3 regions of the Peribacillus sp. NPDC060253 genome follow, and region 2 is predicted to be linked to each of the others. Evidence: riboswitches for the same ligand, from Rfam matches in the RefSeq annotation. Region 2 holds a riboswitch; each other region holds the start of a gene.
The links. Region 2 has a riboswitch for cobalamin ahead of ACFWE9_RS00610 (ABC transporter substrate-binding protein). Riboswitches for the same ligand answer to the same signal wherever they lie in the genome.
Positions count from the first base shown of each region.

Region 1 (5,597 bases), on a different contig from region 2:
TGCTTTAGGGACTTCAATTCCGTTTTCTTTATAGATTTTATTTAAAATAGTTGCCGTACAGCCAACTGGTTCCGCACGGTAATATAAAGGATCGCTTGTTTCAAAGTTAGCGATACGGTGATGGTCGATAACTTCCAGCACACGGACTTGGTCAATATCTTCAGCACTTTGCTGGCGTTCGTTGTGATCGACAAGGATCACGCCATCCGCTTCCCCTGCCACTTTTTCCACAAGACGAGGAGCTTCGAAATTAAATTGATCCAACGCAAATTGAGTTTCACCATTCACTTCACCCAGACGAACTGGTTCAGCGTTGATACCTAGTTGCTTTTTCAGATCTGCATATGCGATTGCTGAACAGATTGTGTCTGTATCCGGGTTTTTATGTCCAAAAACTAATACTTTTTCCAAGATTTTATCTCCTTTTTCATAAATATTTTTCCGCGAATCCCCTCAGCGCAATAAAGGAGAGCCACCTTTACAATACACTTTATTTTAACACAAATGCCCGTAAATTCAGTGCTTGAATTGTCCATTATCCAATAAAATCTTTCATTCCTTTTCCCTCCACCTTCACTTTGTCAATAGATAAGGGTTGGTTTTTCTCAAATATATTAGTTGAATTATCATCGTATATGGCTTACGATAATATAAGCAGAAATACTAGATATTGATTACACAAACAACACTACTAACTATATATAGAATTTTTTATAATCCAAGGTGCCAGTGATGGCTGAAAAGGGAATCCGGTGCAAACCCGGAACTGTCCCCGCAACTGTAAATGTGACGAAATGAGAAAACCACTGTATAGCTCTCTATACGGGAAGGACTCAAAGTAGGATGATCATGAGTCAGGAGACCTGCCTTGATTTTTTCACGTTTCTTATTCTTCGGGGATTGAGATGATGAAACGATAGTTTAACGGCTATTTTTTCATGGCTCTTTATTCTATCGTTTGATCCGCTCAATTCATTGGGCGGTTTTTTTATTTAGTGGATTTTTACAAGGAGGATTATTAATGACTCAAACATATAACTCTATTATAAGCGAAAATGACACCGAAACGAACTCCATTCGGCTTGAAATGTTATCGAAGGAATTCGAAGGCCGTCTCGATATGGAAAAGTTCAAAAAGCGTTTTACAAAATGGCTTGATCGCAAAAGTGACTCAACCGAAGAACAGGCTTCAAAAAAACTGATTCAGCTTGCTCTTGAAAGTGTGGATATCGATGCTCCAGATTGGACATTCGTTGCTGCTGCAGAACTGTTGAATACGATGTATAGGGATGCACAAGCCAATCGAGGTTATGAAGGCATGAGTTATGGCCCATTTTATGAACTGATTTCGGAACTCTCCCAACTACAAGATGGCCAGCGGTATCCCATTTATAAATCAGAACTGCTAGCTTCTTATACGAAAGCTGAAATCGAGGAATTGGGTTCGATGATTGACCCGGAAAGAGATAAACTTTTTTCTTACATAGGCATCTACTTATTAAACGATCGCTACCTAGCCCGCCCAAAAAGAGACAAGGTCTATGAACTGCCTCAAGAGCGCTTCATGATCATCGCGATGGAAATCATGCGATTGGAAAAAACGGAGCACCGCCTGCAACTTATAAAAGAAGCTTACTGGGCCATGTCCAATCTTTATATGACTGTTGCGACCCCTACACTATCGAATGCCGGTAAAACACACGGACAGTTAAGCTCTTGCTTTATCGATGCCATCGAAGATTCCATTGACGGCATCTATCTATCTAACTACGATGCTGCAAAAGTATCTAAATTCGGCGGTGGTGTCGGACTTTATGTAGGAAAGATTCGGTCGCTTGGTTCTGATATCCGTGGCTTCTCTGGAAATAGTTCCGGCACAACACCCTGGATTCGACTATTCAACCAGACAGCTGTCAGTGTCGATCAATTGGGTCAACGTAAAGGTGCCATCGCGATATACTTGGATGCCTGGCATAAAGATATCATGAGCTTCCTTGATTTGAAGACGCAAAACGGGGATGACAGATTAAAAGCCCATGATATTTTTACAGGTGTATGCATACCTGATTTATTCATGGAGGCTGTACGCGACAGAAAAGAATGGTATCTGTTCGACCCGCACACCGTCAAGCAAACACTTGGATTCTCACTTGAAGATCTTTATGACGAGAAGAAAGGTGAAGGAAGCTTCAGGACACATTACGCACTTGCCGTCGAGGCAGCAGAAAATGGCATTCTTCCAAATTATAGCTTTGAAAAAATCAATGCGATGGAAATCATGAAAAGCATCATGATTTCCCAATTAGAAGAAGGCGTTCCATATATGTTCTACCGCGATGAAGTGAACCGGAAGAACCCGAATAAACATAAGGGTATGATTTATTGTTCTAACCTTTGCACAGAGATAGCTCAAAACTTAAGTCCTTCGACGATCACGGATGAATACGAAACGGAAGATGGCGATGTCGTTGTAGTTCGTAAAAGCGGTGATTTCGTTGTCTGCAACCTTTCATCCATCAACTTGCCCCGTGCGGTGAGCAGTGATGTTTTGGAAAGGTTGATTCCCATTCAGATCCGGATGCTGGATAACGTCATTGATGTGAATAATCTTCCGGTCAAGCAGGCATCCATCTCGAACAAACGTTACCGGGCAATTGGCTTAGGAACATTTGGATGGCATCATTTACTTGCTACCCAGAATATTTATTGGGAATCTGATGAGGCAGTTCAATATGCCGATGCTTTATACGAAAAGATCGCTTACTTAACAATCAAGGCATCCAATGAGTTGGCCAAGGAAAAAGGGTCATACCCATATTTCGAAGGATCGGATTGGCATACAGGCGAATATTTCGAACTGCGTGACTATACGGATCAAAAATGGATCGATTTAAAAGCAAACGTACAGGAACATGGGACCCGTAATGGATATTTAATGGCCATCGCCCCCAATTCATCGACCGCTAAAATCGGTAATTCCACGGATGGCATCGATCCCTTGTATGAAATTGAATTTTATGAAGAAAAGAAAAACTTCAAATTCAAAGTGACAGCACCCGGATTGACGCCTAATACGTATGAATATTATAAAAAAACACGATTTAACTTGGACCAACTGGAAAGCATCAGACAAAATGCAGCCCGTCAGCGTCATATTGACCAAGCTATCAGCTTTAACCTGTATGTCCACAACACAATCAAGGCTAAAGTTCTATTGGATATCCATTTAACAGCATGGGAAAGCGGATTGAAATCAACATATTATGTTCGTTCCACTTCATCTGAATATGATAATGCCTGCGAAAGTTGCTCAAGTTAACGATCAAATCAGTAATCTATTTTTAAAGGAGTTTTACGAATGGCCAATCATATCAAAAAAATCCGGATGCTCGAACCTACGCATCCAACTAAAGCAACGGGCGTATTCAAAGGGGAAGCTTCAGGCTTTCTCCTTTGGAACGATATTCAGTATGAAAAATTCTATGATACGTATACACAACTCATCAATAACTTTTGGAAGCCTTCGAGCGTGAACATGATTCAGGATAAAAAGCAGTGGGGCGAATTAGATGAAGATATCCAGGATGCTTTCCTTGATATCCTTACGATGATTGCAGGAATGGACAGCCTTCAAACGCCGACTTTAGTGGAAATCCTTCGTTACATCAAAGACCCGGCAGCAAAAGCGATCCTGGCCAACATGGCCCAGCAGGAATCTATTCATAATGAATCTTATTCCTATATCCTTGCTTCCTTGATTCCGGTAGGCAAGCAAAAACAGCTTTTCGATCGCATTAAAGAACACCCTGAAGTGATAAAGCGGAATCAACCGATTGTGGATGCCTATCAAACGTTTGTGGACGATCCTAGTCCTCAACACTTATTTGAAGCACTCATCCATTCCACGAACCTCGAAGGTATTTATTTCTACCTGGCATTCGCCTTCTATTACAACTTAGGGCGTCAAAACCTAATGACTGGTTCGGCTACGATGATTTCCTATATACATCGCGATGAAATGGTTCACTTCGATTTCATCGGAATGCTCGTACAAATCTTGATGTATGAATACCCGGAGTTAAATAATGAAGAAAACACGAAATTCATCTATACAACGATTGAAAAAGCCGTCGAACTTGAAAAAGAATGGTCTGAGTATATGCTTGAGGATATCCAAACCAAAGCAGATCTCGACTTGGAAGAATTCAACGAGTACATCGAATACATTGCCAACAAACGACTGCGCATGCTAGGGCTTGAGAACTTGTATAAAGAGTATAGCGAGAACCCGATGCCATGGATCAAAACGTTCGATGATGAATCCATCGGCCTTACCAAAACCGATTTCTTCGAGCAGAAGTCCAGGACATACAGTCAAGTAAATGCCAGCAATGGGTTCGATGAGCTCTAAAGTTGCCATTGTCTATCATTCAGCCGGCGGCAATACAAAAGCGCTTGCTGAAGCCATCGCCTCCCTTTTACCTGAAGCTGGACTATATCGAATAAATGAATTCGATTTACGTACATTGCCTGATTACGATGCCTTGATCGTCGGCACCTATACATGGGGTAATGGAGAGCTCCCTGCTAAATCAGCAGCCCTTTATAAAGAACTTGAACAGCTGCCTATTGCTCATCTGAAAACGGGAGTCTTCGGAACTGGTGAAACCAACTATAATCATTTTTGCGGGGCGGTCGATCATTTCCGGGACATGCTATTTGCCAAGAGCCAGTTATTGGTGACATTGAAAATAGAACAGATGTATCAAGAATCAGACTTGTCCAGACTTAAGAAGTTCGCCTCACTATTCCAGAACTGACTGAAAGGGATATGCGTTTTCGCATATCCCTTTCAGTCACTTTATAAAAACTTTAGCTGCCTATATCATAGTACGATTAAACATGAAGTATAATGAAGGAAAAAGGAGATATTCATGGCTAATATCACTCAGTTACTACCTATACTTTTTATGCTAGCACTTTTCGTATTCGTTATATTCATCGTGTTATACCTGTCACGTCATTTTAATCGTTCTAAACGGATTGAAGAAAAATTGGATGAAGTACTAAAGAAAATGGCCAGTAAAAAAGAGGATTAATCAATGTTTCCCTTTTAATGAAAAATAAAAAGACTCCAGAATGGAGTCTTTTTTATAAGCGTTCAATTATTTTTGAACGTTAGCTGCTTGTGGTCCGCGAGCGCCTTGCTCGATTTCGAAAGAAACTTCTTGGCCTTCTTCAAGAGTTTTGAAGCCTTCGCCTTGGATAGCTGAGAAATGTACGAATACATCGTCTTGGCCTTCAACTTCGATGAAACCGAAACCTTTTTCTGCGTTAAACCATTTTACTTTACCTTGTACCATGATAGTTCCTCCTGTGTTTGGAAAAATCCATTTTATTACTATTTTTGGTTCTGGATAATGTTTCAAGAGGAATCCTATAACAGTAAATCCTTCTATCAAACTTATACCGAACAAAAATAATTACCCATATTATATCATGGTAAATCAAAAAAAAACACGAATATCACAGTAAATCAACCGACAAATTAACCTAAAATTCTACATTTTTCGCTTCTTGCTTTGACGGAATCCCTC
Region 1 is NZ_JBHXAS010000051.1:10,703-16,299, forward strand. Features, by position in the region: gene ACFWE9_RS14545 (manganese-dependent inorganic pyrophosphatase) at 1-411, opposite strand, end outside; cobalamin riboswitch at 705-885, shown strand; gene ACFWE9_RS14550 (ribonucleoside-diphosphate reductase subunit alpha) at 1,022-3,319, shown strand; gene ACFWE9_RS14555 (ribonucleotide-diphosphate reductase subunit beta) at 3,359-4,411, shown strand; gene ACFWE9_RS14560 (flavodoxin domain-containing protein) at 4,401-4,820, shown strand; gene ACFWE9_RS14565 (hypothetical protein) at 4,935-5,099, shown strand; gene ACFWE9_RS14570 (cold-shock protein) at 5,166-5,363, opposite strand; gene ACFWE9_RS14575 (hypothetical protein) at 5,562-5,597, opposite strand, start outside.
Region 1: another riboswitch for cobalamin. It lies ahead of ACFWE9_RS14550 (ribonucleoside-diphosphate reductase subunit alpha); the one in region 2 lies ahead of ACFWE9_RS00610 (ABC transporter substrate-binding protein).

Region 2 (5,597 bases):
CGCCTTTGCTTTAGCCTCGGTCGCGGTAACAATGCTGTGGATGAACGCCTCTTCTGCCAAGTGACCATTTACGAATATCCATGTGTTGATGGTTCCCGGAGTCGAACTCCAAGAATGTCGGTCGGCTAAAGAAGCGTCGATGGCATTCCCCACTCCAGCCGTAACGATGATAAAAGCCGAGAAATTTTCACCTCTTAAAAACTTGAAAACAACCGTATCGAGAAAGACTGCCGTCATCATCCCTACCGTTTCCTGCGGTTCAAAACCTTGCGTTCTTAAATATTCCGCCATTTCAACAAGGTGATCCTCGCAATTATAATCGCGATGGACGTGCCTATTCACGAAATATCGATGCCAGCCCGTCCCCGAACCAGTCACTCCAGAAGACATCGTTCTTAATGGGATCGGAGAGTTCAATTGAATCATTTCTGGACCAACTGTCAGATATGAATCATCGATTTCCATAGGGGCAGTATCACTGCTATGCATTTCCGGAACGATGAACATCTGCGGTTTCGGAAGAGCGGGATGCGGATGTTTTTCAATCGTCGTCTGATATACACCCTGAATCCGGTCCTGTTGGAGCACTTCATTCGGCACATCAATAACTTGAATTTGACCTTTTTCAAGCAACATAAGCCGATCACAATATAATCCAGCCAAATTCAAGTCATGAAATATTGAAATGACGGTTAACTCCTGCTCCTTTGCCATTTTCCTCATTAAATCAAGAAGATCCTTTTGATAGGAAAGATCTAAGTGATTCGTTGGCTCGTCCAAAAAAAGAATTTCTGGTTCCTGGGCAAGTGCCTGCGCCAGTAAGACCCGCTGTCTCTCTCCACCTGATAATCGTTCAAATTGAAGATCCTGAAAATCTGCCACCCCCGTTTGATTCATCACCCGTTGGACAATCGTTTCGTCTTCTGCTGACCAACTATGGAACCAACCTGTTTGATGGGAATAGCGCCCAAGTGAGACCGTCTCTTTTACTGTATAAGAAAAAGCTAATGAGGAATGTTGAGGAAGCACCGCAATGACCTGTGCAAGTTGTTTTGACGAATAATCCTTCAAATCCCTTCCCCTTATCCGTATGCTTCCTCCCTTATAATCGAGCACCCCGCTGAGCATGCTCAAAAGCGTCGTTTTCCCGCTGCCATTTGGACCTAGAATTCCGAATAACTCCCCTTTATGTACGTCAAATGAGACAGAGTCCAAAACGGTTTTATTGCCATATCCACCTGTTAACCCTTTTACTTCAAGCATCCGTCCTACCCACTCTCCGTCTCTTTAATAAAATCAGCGCAAATGCCGGTGCCCCGATAAGTGAAGTGATGACCCCGATCGGCAGTTCCGATGGGGCTATGATCGTCCGTGCGACAAGGTCCGCCAGAATCAAGAATCCGCTTCCTATCAGCAAAGACAACGGAAGCAAATGTTTATGGTCTGGCCCCCAAATCCTACGGACCAAATGAGGAATGACCAATCCTACAAAGCCAATCGTCCCGGAAACTGCAACGGCTGCCCCTGTCAATATCGAACCAGCAATCAAGATCCACATTTTTCGCCGCTGCACATTCACACCTAAGTGTTTTGCCCGGTCTTCCCCAAAAGTCATCGCATTCAATTCACTTGTATTCATGAGCAAGATCAGAGAACCAATGATAAAAAACGGCAAAATGATCGCGATATACGTCCAACCACGCATTGAAACGCTGCCCATGAGCCAGCCAATGATTTGCCTTAATTCCTCACCCGTCAACGCAATCATCAAAGAAATGAAGGCACTTAAAAACGAGCTGAAAATGATTCCGGTTAATATGATCGTTTCCACCTTCATCGATCGATCCATTTTTTTTGCAAAAGCCAATACACAGAAAATCGTGATCACGGAACATGAGATACTCAATACCGGAAGAGTATATAAACCGATGAATGGTAGTGATACATTCAAGAATAAGGTCAATACAGCTCCGACTGATGCTCCTGATGATATACCTAATGTGTAAGGGTCAGCGAGCGGATTCCGGAGCAATCCCTGAAATGCCGCACCCGCAATCGCAAGTGAAGCACCAACCAAACCCGCAAGCAATACACGCGGCAAGCGGATGTTCATCACGATATTCGTCAGCATCACATCCGGATCAACGGAAAGCGGTAAATGAAAAATCTCCTTGCCGATTATTTGTATAAGTACGGGAATCGGTACTGGTACCGAACCAAAGGAAATGCCAATCGTACAAGCAAAAAGTAAAAACAATAACGCAATCAAATAAGCAAACGCCCCTTTATTTGTCAAATACGTTCGGATAGACTGATTTGGCAAGTTCCTCTACTCCCTCTATTAAGCGTGGACCGGAACGGGTCACCAAGTCAGAATGGACATCAAAGACTTGGCCATTCTTAACAGCTTTTACGTCTTGCCATCCTTTTCTGCCGGTCACTTCACTGATTGGATCTTTTGTATAATAACCATACGTTGTAATAATGACATCCGGATTTGCAGCAATCATCGACTCTTCATCAATTTTTGCCCAACCGTCCAATTCAGCCGCTGCATTCTTCGCTGAAATCATTTGAAGCATTTCATTCATGAATGTATTTTTTCCAGGTGTATATATTTCCGGAGACGGCGAAACCTCCACTAAAACGGTCTTTCTATCCGCTTCCTTTACGGATTTGGCTTTTTCAGATAAAGCCTTCAGCTTCGTTTTCATATCGGTAATGATTTCTTTTGCCTTATCATGTTCTCCTGTTGCCTGTCCAATCATATCGATAGACTCATACACTTCGTCGAAGCTTTGTGCATCATTGACTACAAGGACATCTATTCCAGCATCCTTAATCTGTTTTAATCCCTCACTTGAATTATGGGCACTGGATGCATGGGCAAGAACAAGATCAGGCTTTAAGGAAACAATCAACTCCGTATTCATTTCCATTCCGCCAACTTTTTCGATTTCTTTCGTTTCTTCCGGGTAATTATCATTGTCGGAAACACCAACAACCTTTTTACCCAAACCAAGAGCAAATACCACTTCCGTATTACTTGGTATCAACGTAACGATTTTCTTCGGTTTTTCTTCTATCGTTACTTTTTCACCCGTTGCATCTTTAATCGTAATCGGGAAAGCTTGGTGTTGAGCATGATTCGTTTGCTGCTTTTCCGTTCCGTCATTAGATCCCCCGCTGCAACCAACGATCATACCTGCAGTCAGTAATAACACCAGTATCAGACCAAAAATTTTCTTCATTTTCATTCCCCACAATCTTTTTATTTAGTTTTTCCCACCTATGAAATAGCGCTTCCTTCAAACGAAGATGCGCATCAAAACAAAAAGCATCTCCCGTTAAACGGAAGATGCTTGTATGGCAACAATATAATTACGGACTCTTTAGGTCTGCCACACACCTTCCCATCCGCGTAGGTTATAGGTGTACGAATCTTGGCAGGTCTCCTGGCTCATGGTTATCGTCAACGGCACCTTCCCATATCTCATACAGTGGTTCACAGCCGTTAACTCCCATATACAGTGGCGGGACCGCGCTGGCATTCAACCAGCTTCCCTTTTAAGTCATTAAGACACCAAATCGCTCATATGTATGTAATTTTCACTGCTTTTCATTATACACCATGTAAGAATCTATTATTATATGATTTTTCTGACTGGCTCCAAAATGCCCTGTCCCTCTTCAATGATTTGTAGCATTTTCAATCAGTGACGCAAACCCACCAACCGATAATCCGGGTGAAATCCGAACGCGATGCAGGGCATACATACCTTGATCACCGGAGGCCCCGCCAGGTTCGGTCGTAACTGCCATCTTGTATCCAGCTTCTTCCGACAGCCTGAGACTCTCTTCGTTATACCGACCAACTGGATACGAAAGTACTGTCGTGTCCTGATGGAGGATTCGATCGAATAAATCCTTTGACTGGACCATTTCGACTGCTTGCTGCTCTGGGGTCATCCGGTTCAGCTCAAGATGGTTGATTGTATGACTTTCGATGGAAATCCCATTTCTGCTCATCTCCATCATTTGACCTTCCGTCAGGTGATGACCTTTTTCAATGGATTTCCCAATCATGAAAATGGTCGCTTTCATGTCATATTCTCTTAATATAGGAAAAGCCTCCGTGTAGTTATCTGTATACCCATCATCAAAAGTAATCCAGACACACTTTTCACTTGGCATTCGATTTTCGGTTAAAACGTGAAATGCTTCATTAGGGGATAATGTATGGTATCCATTTTCCCGAAGCCAAGCCATTTGCATTCGGAATTCCTCTTTTGGCACCCGAAGGTTATTACCTTCAGATATGCTATGATACATCAATATCGGAAGCTGAACCGTGGACTCGGCCCTTATCCAGTTCCTCGTATCGATTCGCTCAGGACTTGCTTCATCCTCCGAATCGATTTTGGCATCATTCTCCGCTGCAGCAGCCACCTCAATATTCTCTTCCGTAATCGGTGCAGCCGTCTTTTTACCTATTTTATCTAAAACCCCTTGTGAGCATCCAGGTAAAATGAACATCCCCAGCAATGCTACTATGCTTAAAACTCTGTATTTTCCCACTATCATTCTCCTATTTTTTTCTAGCATAATAGTACCAGAAAAGTATTGAATAATAAAGTATCCCAATTAACACAAAAAAAGGAATATAAAGAGTTGGTACCCATCCTCACCAAACTTTATTGGACTGTACTTTATCACCAGTTAAGCTTTAATGATGAAATTTTTTCATAAGTACAAGCTATTAGCTTGAAAAGTTTGCCTATAAGAAATATAATAAATAAGTCGTCGACTTTTTATATGTCCCAGTAGCTCAGCAGGATAGAGCGACAGCCTCCTAAGCTGTAGGTCGTAGGTTCGATTCCTATCTGGGACGCTAATGTATGGAAGACCCTGTTATAGTGCGGTTAAAGCCGTTTTATAGCAGGGTTTTTCTTTTGGCTTAACTGAAAAAGGCTGTATCACGTATGTCGGATAAAAGCACTTCTGAATATTGGAAACAATGGTGATTCTATTCACTAAAACTTTTCATTGTTTGGAGGTGCTTTTCTTTTTGGCTAAAAAAGTAGTAAAACGTGGCACACAGATAAAAGAACGAAATCACACTCGTTCTGAAGGAACTGGAGCCGCGTATTCTCGTAATTACGATAGAATTGCTTGATCAGATCTCCAGTCGGCGTGAAATGGACATTGTTACATCGAATATATCATTTAATCATTTTTGAAATAAATGTTTGAACTTGTCCCACCCGGGTATATAAATACTGTAAGACATTCTCAACCAAAGGAGATGATGTGCATGAGTACAATCAGAGGCCAATGGAACAAGGAGAATGACGCAGCGGTGTTTAGTCCCGGTGATCAGCGTTAGAGTCAATTGAAGTGTTAGATGCTAATCAAAATGGGAATTACTACTCTTCTCATCCAAAGGAGGAAGATACTGATCATGAGTATTTACAGCCGATGGAACGCTGAGAATGATGAAGCGATTTTCAGTCCAGGTGATCAGCAGCCATTCAGTACACTCATACGAGTAGATTCGGATAATCACACACTAAAAATGGACAACACACTTGAATATG
Region 2 is NZ_JBHXAS010000001.1:110,954-116,550, forward strand. Features, by position in the region: gene ACFWE9_RS00600 (heme ABC transporter ATP-binding protein) at 1-1,263, opposite strand, end outside; gene ACFWE9_RS00605 (FecCD family ABC transporter permease) at 1,256-2,323, opposite strand; gene ACFWE9_RS00610 (ABC transporter substrate-binding protein) at 2,286-3,251, opposite strand; cobalamin riboswitch at 3,429-3,603, opposite strand; gene ACFWE9_RS00615 (polysaccharide deacetylase family protein) at 3,691-4,536, opposite strand; tRNA gene ACFWE9_RS00620 (tRNA-Arg) at 4,818-4,891, shown strand; gene ACFWE9_RS00625 (hypothetical protein) at 5,462-5,597, shown strand, end outside.

Region 3 (5,597 bases), on a different contig from region 2:
AAAATCAAACCTTGCTGAAGAATCACCATACGTTAGTTCTTTTACCAAACCTACCTCACGAAAAACGCGTAGATTATTATAAACGGTCGCTACACTCATATTTGGAAACTTGCCTTCCAGCGCTTTATATATATCATCAGCGGTAGGGTGGGACATGGAACTTATCAAATATTCAAGTATCGCATGGCGTTGAGGAGTTATTCTTACACCGGTATCTTTAAGGGATTCCAACGCTTCTTTTAACTGAACTTCAGACACCGTCATCCACCTCTTTTTCTCATTAAGTATGAATTCTTACATTATAATATTTATAAATAGTGTACCTTTTGTAAGTGGATTTTGTCAATAATTCAAGTGTTTTACCATTCTTTTTTAGTTTATTCAAAACCATTGAATCTTTCCCATTTTTGTATGGAGTTTAGTATCCCCTCGATAAGTCGATAACATTGATGAAGTCTTTTCCAGCTTTCAAGTATTCAAGCATGTTTTTTTCGAAAATTGCAAAGGTTCTCGGTAAATATTCACCGCTTTTACTCGAAAGATGCGGTGTTACTGTAACATTCTCCATCCTCCAAAACGGATGCCCTTTTCCTAAAGGCTCCGGATCAAATACATCCAAGATGGCATGTGCCAGTTCCTTTGTTTCCAAAGCTTCAATCAGCACTTCTTCGTTAACCAGATCACCGCGGCCAATATTCACGAAGACGGCGGAGTCTTTCATCGCTTTAAAGTGTTCCTTTTGCAAAAGATCCTTTGTCTCCACGGTACTAGGTAAAACGGATATGATGTAATCTGCTTCCGGCAAGGCCTCTAATAAATGGTCAAGGGTGTAAAGGCGATCGATGGACTCCACCGGTTTTCCACTCCGATTCACCCCCATTATCGTCATCCTAAAAGCCTTACCCAAACGAGCCACTTCTCCGCCAATTGCACCGGCACCGAGAATAAGCATCTTTTTCCCATTCAATTCCCCTACTTCAATCTTTCTATCCCACAGTTCTTCCCCTTCATTTTTCATAAGCAGTTTCATTTTCTTTTCATATTGTAAAAGCATCCCTATCGTATATTCGGCCATCGGTATTTTATGAATGCCTCTTGCGTTCGTCACCAAAATCCCGCGATCCTCTATCGCTTTGAAAGGCATTAATTCCATCCCTGCACTCATGACCATGATCCATTTCAAGTTCGTCGCTTTCCCGATGACTTCTTCCGTTAAATCCTCTCCGTATGTAATCAAGATTTCCGCTTCACTAAGTGGCTCATCTGTCCATTGTGGCTCATCTGTCCATTTTTCTTGATAAATGAAGTTCAAATCTGAAAAAGCGTCCTTCATCTTCGTTTGGATGCTTTCGTTCGGAATGATCGTTGAAAGTATTAACATATTCATCTCTCCCTATTAATTAACATAAAAAAACACGGGCTCTGTATGTCCCGCGCAACTTTCTCTGAGGAGGTATTCCCTTAATAAAGCATATTCAAGTGTCCTCTTTTTGAGTTGGACAAAAGCCTCACCCTTATTAAAAAAGGCTTTATTTTAATAAATTTGGATTTAAAGCACGTAGTTCCGGCAAAATGAAAACGCCATCCCTTCTGATCAGGACGTCATCAAAGTAGATGTCACCACCGCCATATTCAGGCCGCTGGATCAAGACCATATCCCAATGTATCGATGAACGATTTCCATTATCCGCTTCATCATAGGCAAGTCCTAGAGCCAAGTGCAGGCTTCCGCTTATTTTCTCATCGAACAATGTATCGTCCATAGGCTCCAATATGTATGGATTGATTCCAATCGCGAACTCCCCGATAAAACGGGACCCTTCATCAATATCGAGAATTTCATGCATTTTAGAATGTCGATTGGAAATGGCTTTCATGATTTTTCCCTTTCGGAAGGTTAATTCTATGCCACTAAAGGTGATTCCTTCATAGGTTGTGGGTGTATTGAAAGTTATCCTTCCATTGACACTCTCCTTTAGAGGTGCCGTAAACACTTCCCCGTCGGGTAAATTCTTCTTTCCCGCACATATGATAGCCGGCATACCTTTAATGGAAAACGTCAAATCCGTCCCTGGTGAAATGATCCTGACTTTGTCAGTGCGTTCCATCAATTGCTTTAATGGTTTCAGTGCCTCCTCCATTTTCCCGTAATCCATTGTGCATACGTTCAAAAGGAAGTCTTCGTACCTGCTAAAGCTCATTCCGGCTTTTTGCGCTGATGCGTTGGTAGGATAATTAAGTAAAACCCAACGTCGGTTGTTTACATAAAAAAGAGTGGAAGAATTCATGGCCTCCCCTTGAAGACGGTGCCTCTCAACGGGGACATCAGTCATTTCCCCATCGTTTTCTTCACCGGTGATGATGATGACCGCATCGATATCGGTATACTTCTTCAAAGCCCATTCAGAAGAGGTGTCAAGTTGTTCCTTCACATTCCCTAGCAACAAATGCCGGCTTATCTCATCGTCTTCGAGTTCTACATATGGATAAGCACCGACTCTGTATGTTTCATCAATCAGCTCTTTCAATAATGGTTTCGTGTTAATATGGCCCCGTATGAGGATTCTCTCTTTTGGCTGTAATCGTATCGAATGATGAATCAGCATGGCAGCAAGCTTCGTTATTCGCTTATCCTTCATCTGCCTGTCCCTTATTTTTCGAGGTCGCGAAGCGTTTCAAGAGCTTCTTCAACGTGGCCTTTGACCTTTACCTTACGCCATTCTTTGACGATCTTACCTTCCTTATCAATCAGAAAAGTTGAACGTTCAATGCCCATGTATTCCTTTCCGAAGTTCTTTTTCAATTGCCACACATCAAATGATTCAGCAGCTTCATGATTTTCATCAGCTAGCAGCAAAAAAGGCAATCCATGCTTTTCAATGAATTTTTCATGACGTGTTGCCGGGTCTGGACTGATCCCTATGATGACGGCGTTCAGTTCCTCAAACTGCTCATTATGGTCCCGGAAATCACAGGCCTCCGTCGTGCAGCCTGGTGTCATATCTTTTGGGTAAAAATATAAAACAATGTATTTGCCCTTAAAATCCGATAAGGAAACCAATTCTCCATTGTTTGCAGTGAGTTGAAAATCAGGTGCTTTTTCGCCAATATTAACAGTCATTTTGAACCCTCCATTTCTTTCATTATGGTAAGAGTACCCAATAATCGAAAGAAACACAACTTTCATTTATCCTTCCTATCTTTCTGATCCAAGTCGATTACCGTCCGAATCACAAACGCTGCCGGGAGCGTGTACCCGATGAAGGCCTGAATCGTAGCTATCATCCTGCCCATGCCTATTGGGGCTATATCTCCATACCCTACAGAAAACATCGTCATCGCACTAAAATAAAAAGAAGTCTTCAGCTGTTCATAGAAAGTCCCATCCAAACGATTGCCCATATCAAGAATCACCGAATGATTCTGAAGCTCGTATAATAAATAAATCAGTGCAAATCCAACTAATATTGTCGCATATAAATTGCCAAGCCACAGCAAATCCTCCAAGGAAAACTTCTTTCCTCCTGACTCAACAAGAAATAACGTCCGAATGCTCATCACCATGCAAAAAATGATTCCTGCAATCAAGATGTAGAATGTCATTCCCCACGCCCCATTTCAAAACGCCACTTCCTTTATACATACTCCCTGTCCAAACAATATATTCTTTATTAGGGACTGACTTCATACTTACCACTCCCACAGCCACTACGGGTTCGTCAGGGGTCGGGAGCTTTTTCCTTGTTGACCATTAAGGTCGGATATGTTAAGATTGTCTAAATTTTTATAATAGTTTTTATTTTATAAAAGTTTAGTGCCTGCAGTCAGCTTATCGAGCAGGTTTTATGAAATTTCATATGTGGAAATAGGTTCCTAATTTTCATTAGGATTAAAAGGGAAGCCCGGTGTAATTCCGGCACGGTCCCGCCACTGTAATGGGAATGTTAGCGCCATCCATATGCCACTGATCTTAAGGATTGGGAAGGCTGGAGCTAATGATATTCCCTAAGTCAGGAGACCTGCCTGTTTCAACAACACTGTTTTAACCTACGGGAGATAGGGAGGTGTTAGGGACCTTATAATTGAAAGGGGTATTTTGCATACCTCTTTATTCTAAGCATTTCTAACTTTCTCTTTTTGACGGTTAGGGGTGCTTTTTTTGTTGTTTTCCATCAAATTAAAAGAATGCAGGAGGATGAGAATATTGAAAAGTAGTAGTTTAGGGTACCCGCGAATCGGTGAAGATCGTGAATGGAAACGCACATTGGAAGCTTACTGGTCCGGGAAAATCGTTGAAACGGAATTTACGGCACAACTAGAAGCCATCCGGTTGGGCAATTTGCAAAAACAGAAAGATCAAGGCATTGATATCATTCCTGTCAATGACTTCACTTTATATGATCAAATGCTCGATATGTCGGTCATGTTCGGTCTTGTTCCTGAACGTTATTCCGCTTATGAAGGCGGCGCCGTTCCCCTTTCCGTTTATTACTCCATGGCCCGTGGTAACAAGGATGAAGTCGCTTCAGAAATGACGAAATGGTTCAATACGAACTATCACTATATCGTCCCGGAATTAAAACGGGCACAGCTGAACTTAACAGAAAACAAACCACTTGCTGCATACCGGGAAGCCAAGGAAAAGCTAGGGATTGAAACGAAGCCCGTGTTAATTGGACCTTATACCTTCATCTCCCTTTCCAAAGGCTTCAACAAAGAAGATATTCCTGGCATCATCCTGAGTTTGCTTCCCCTATACACGCAAATCCTGCAAGAGTTGGAGCAAGAAGGAGTGAAATGGGTGCAAATCGATGAACCTTCCATTGTTTCATCAATTTCCAAAGATGATATGCAAACAGTTGCATACCTCTACGAAAAACTGAATGAAGCAGCACCAAACCTGAACATCATGCTTCAAACATACTTTGATGCCGTGGAACACTACCAAGAGGTCATTGAATTACAAGTTCAGGGGATCGGTCTTGATTTTGTACATGACAAAGGGAAGAATCTTAGTAATCTTGAAGAATTCGGCTTCCCGAAGAACAAAGTGCTTGGTGCAGGTGTGATTGACGGAAAAAACATTTGGCTTTCTGATTTAACGAAAAAAATCCAATTGATCGAGACGCTTAAGAAAAAAGTAGCCGAAGACCAGATCTGGCTTCAGCCCTCTTGTTCCCTGCTTCATGTCCCAGTGACCGTCCGCAATGAGACTCTGATTGCCAAAGAAGTGAAAGAGGCCCTTGCTTTCGCTGATGAGAAGCTTAAAGAAATCACACTCTTGGTCAAAGGAAATAACCAAGGTCTAGATGCTATCGCCGAAAAAGTGGACGCCAATAAATTAGCGGTTCAAACGTTAGCAAGTTCAAATGCACGAAATCATAAAAGTGTACAATCCAATGTCGAAAAGGTTAAAACCAAGACCACAGGACGTCAGCTTCCATTTAAAGAGCGTTATCAAAAACAACAGGACTTTTTCAAATTGCCTTTTCTTCCTTCCACTACGATCGGCAGCTTTCCGCAGACAGTTGAAGTTAAACAAGCACGCGGGAAATTCAAAAGAGGAGAATGGACCGCTTCGCAATATGAAACATTCG
Region 3 is NZ_JBHXAS010000089.1:12,913-18,509, reverse strand. Features, by position in the region: gene perR (peroxide-responsive transcriptional repressor PerR) at 1-264, opposite strand, end outside; gene ACFWE9_RS19670 (D-2-hydroxyacid dehydrogenase) at 419-1,381, opposite strand; gene ACFWE9_RS19665 (aminopeptidase) at 1,530-2,639, opposite strand; gene bcp (thioredoxin-dependent thiol peroxidase) at 2,651-3,121, opposite strand; gene ACFWE9_RS19655 (potassium channel family protein) at 3,184-3,603, opposite strand; cobalamin riboswitch at 3,851-4,041, shown strand; gene metE (5-methyltetrahydropteroyltriglutamate--homocysteine S-methyltransferase) at 4,196-5,597, shown strand, end outside.
Region 3: another riboswitch for cobalamin. It lies ahead of metE (5-methyltetrahydropteroyltriglutamate--homocysteine S-methyltransferase); the one in region 2 lies ahead of ACFWE9_RS00610 (ABC transporter substrate-binding protein).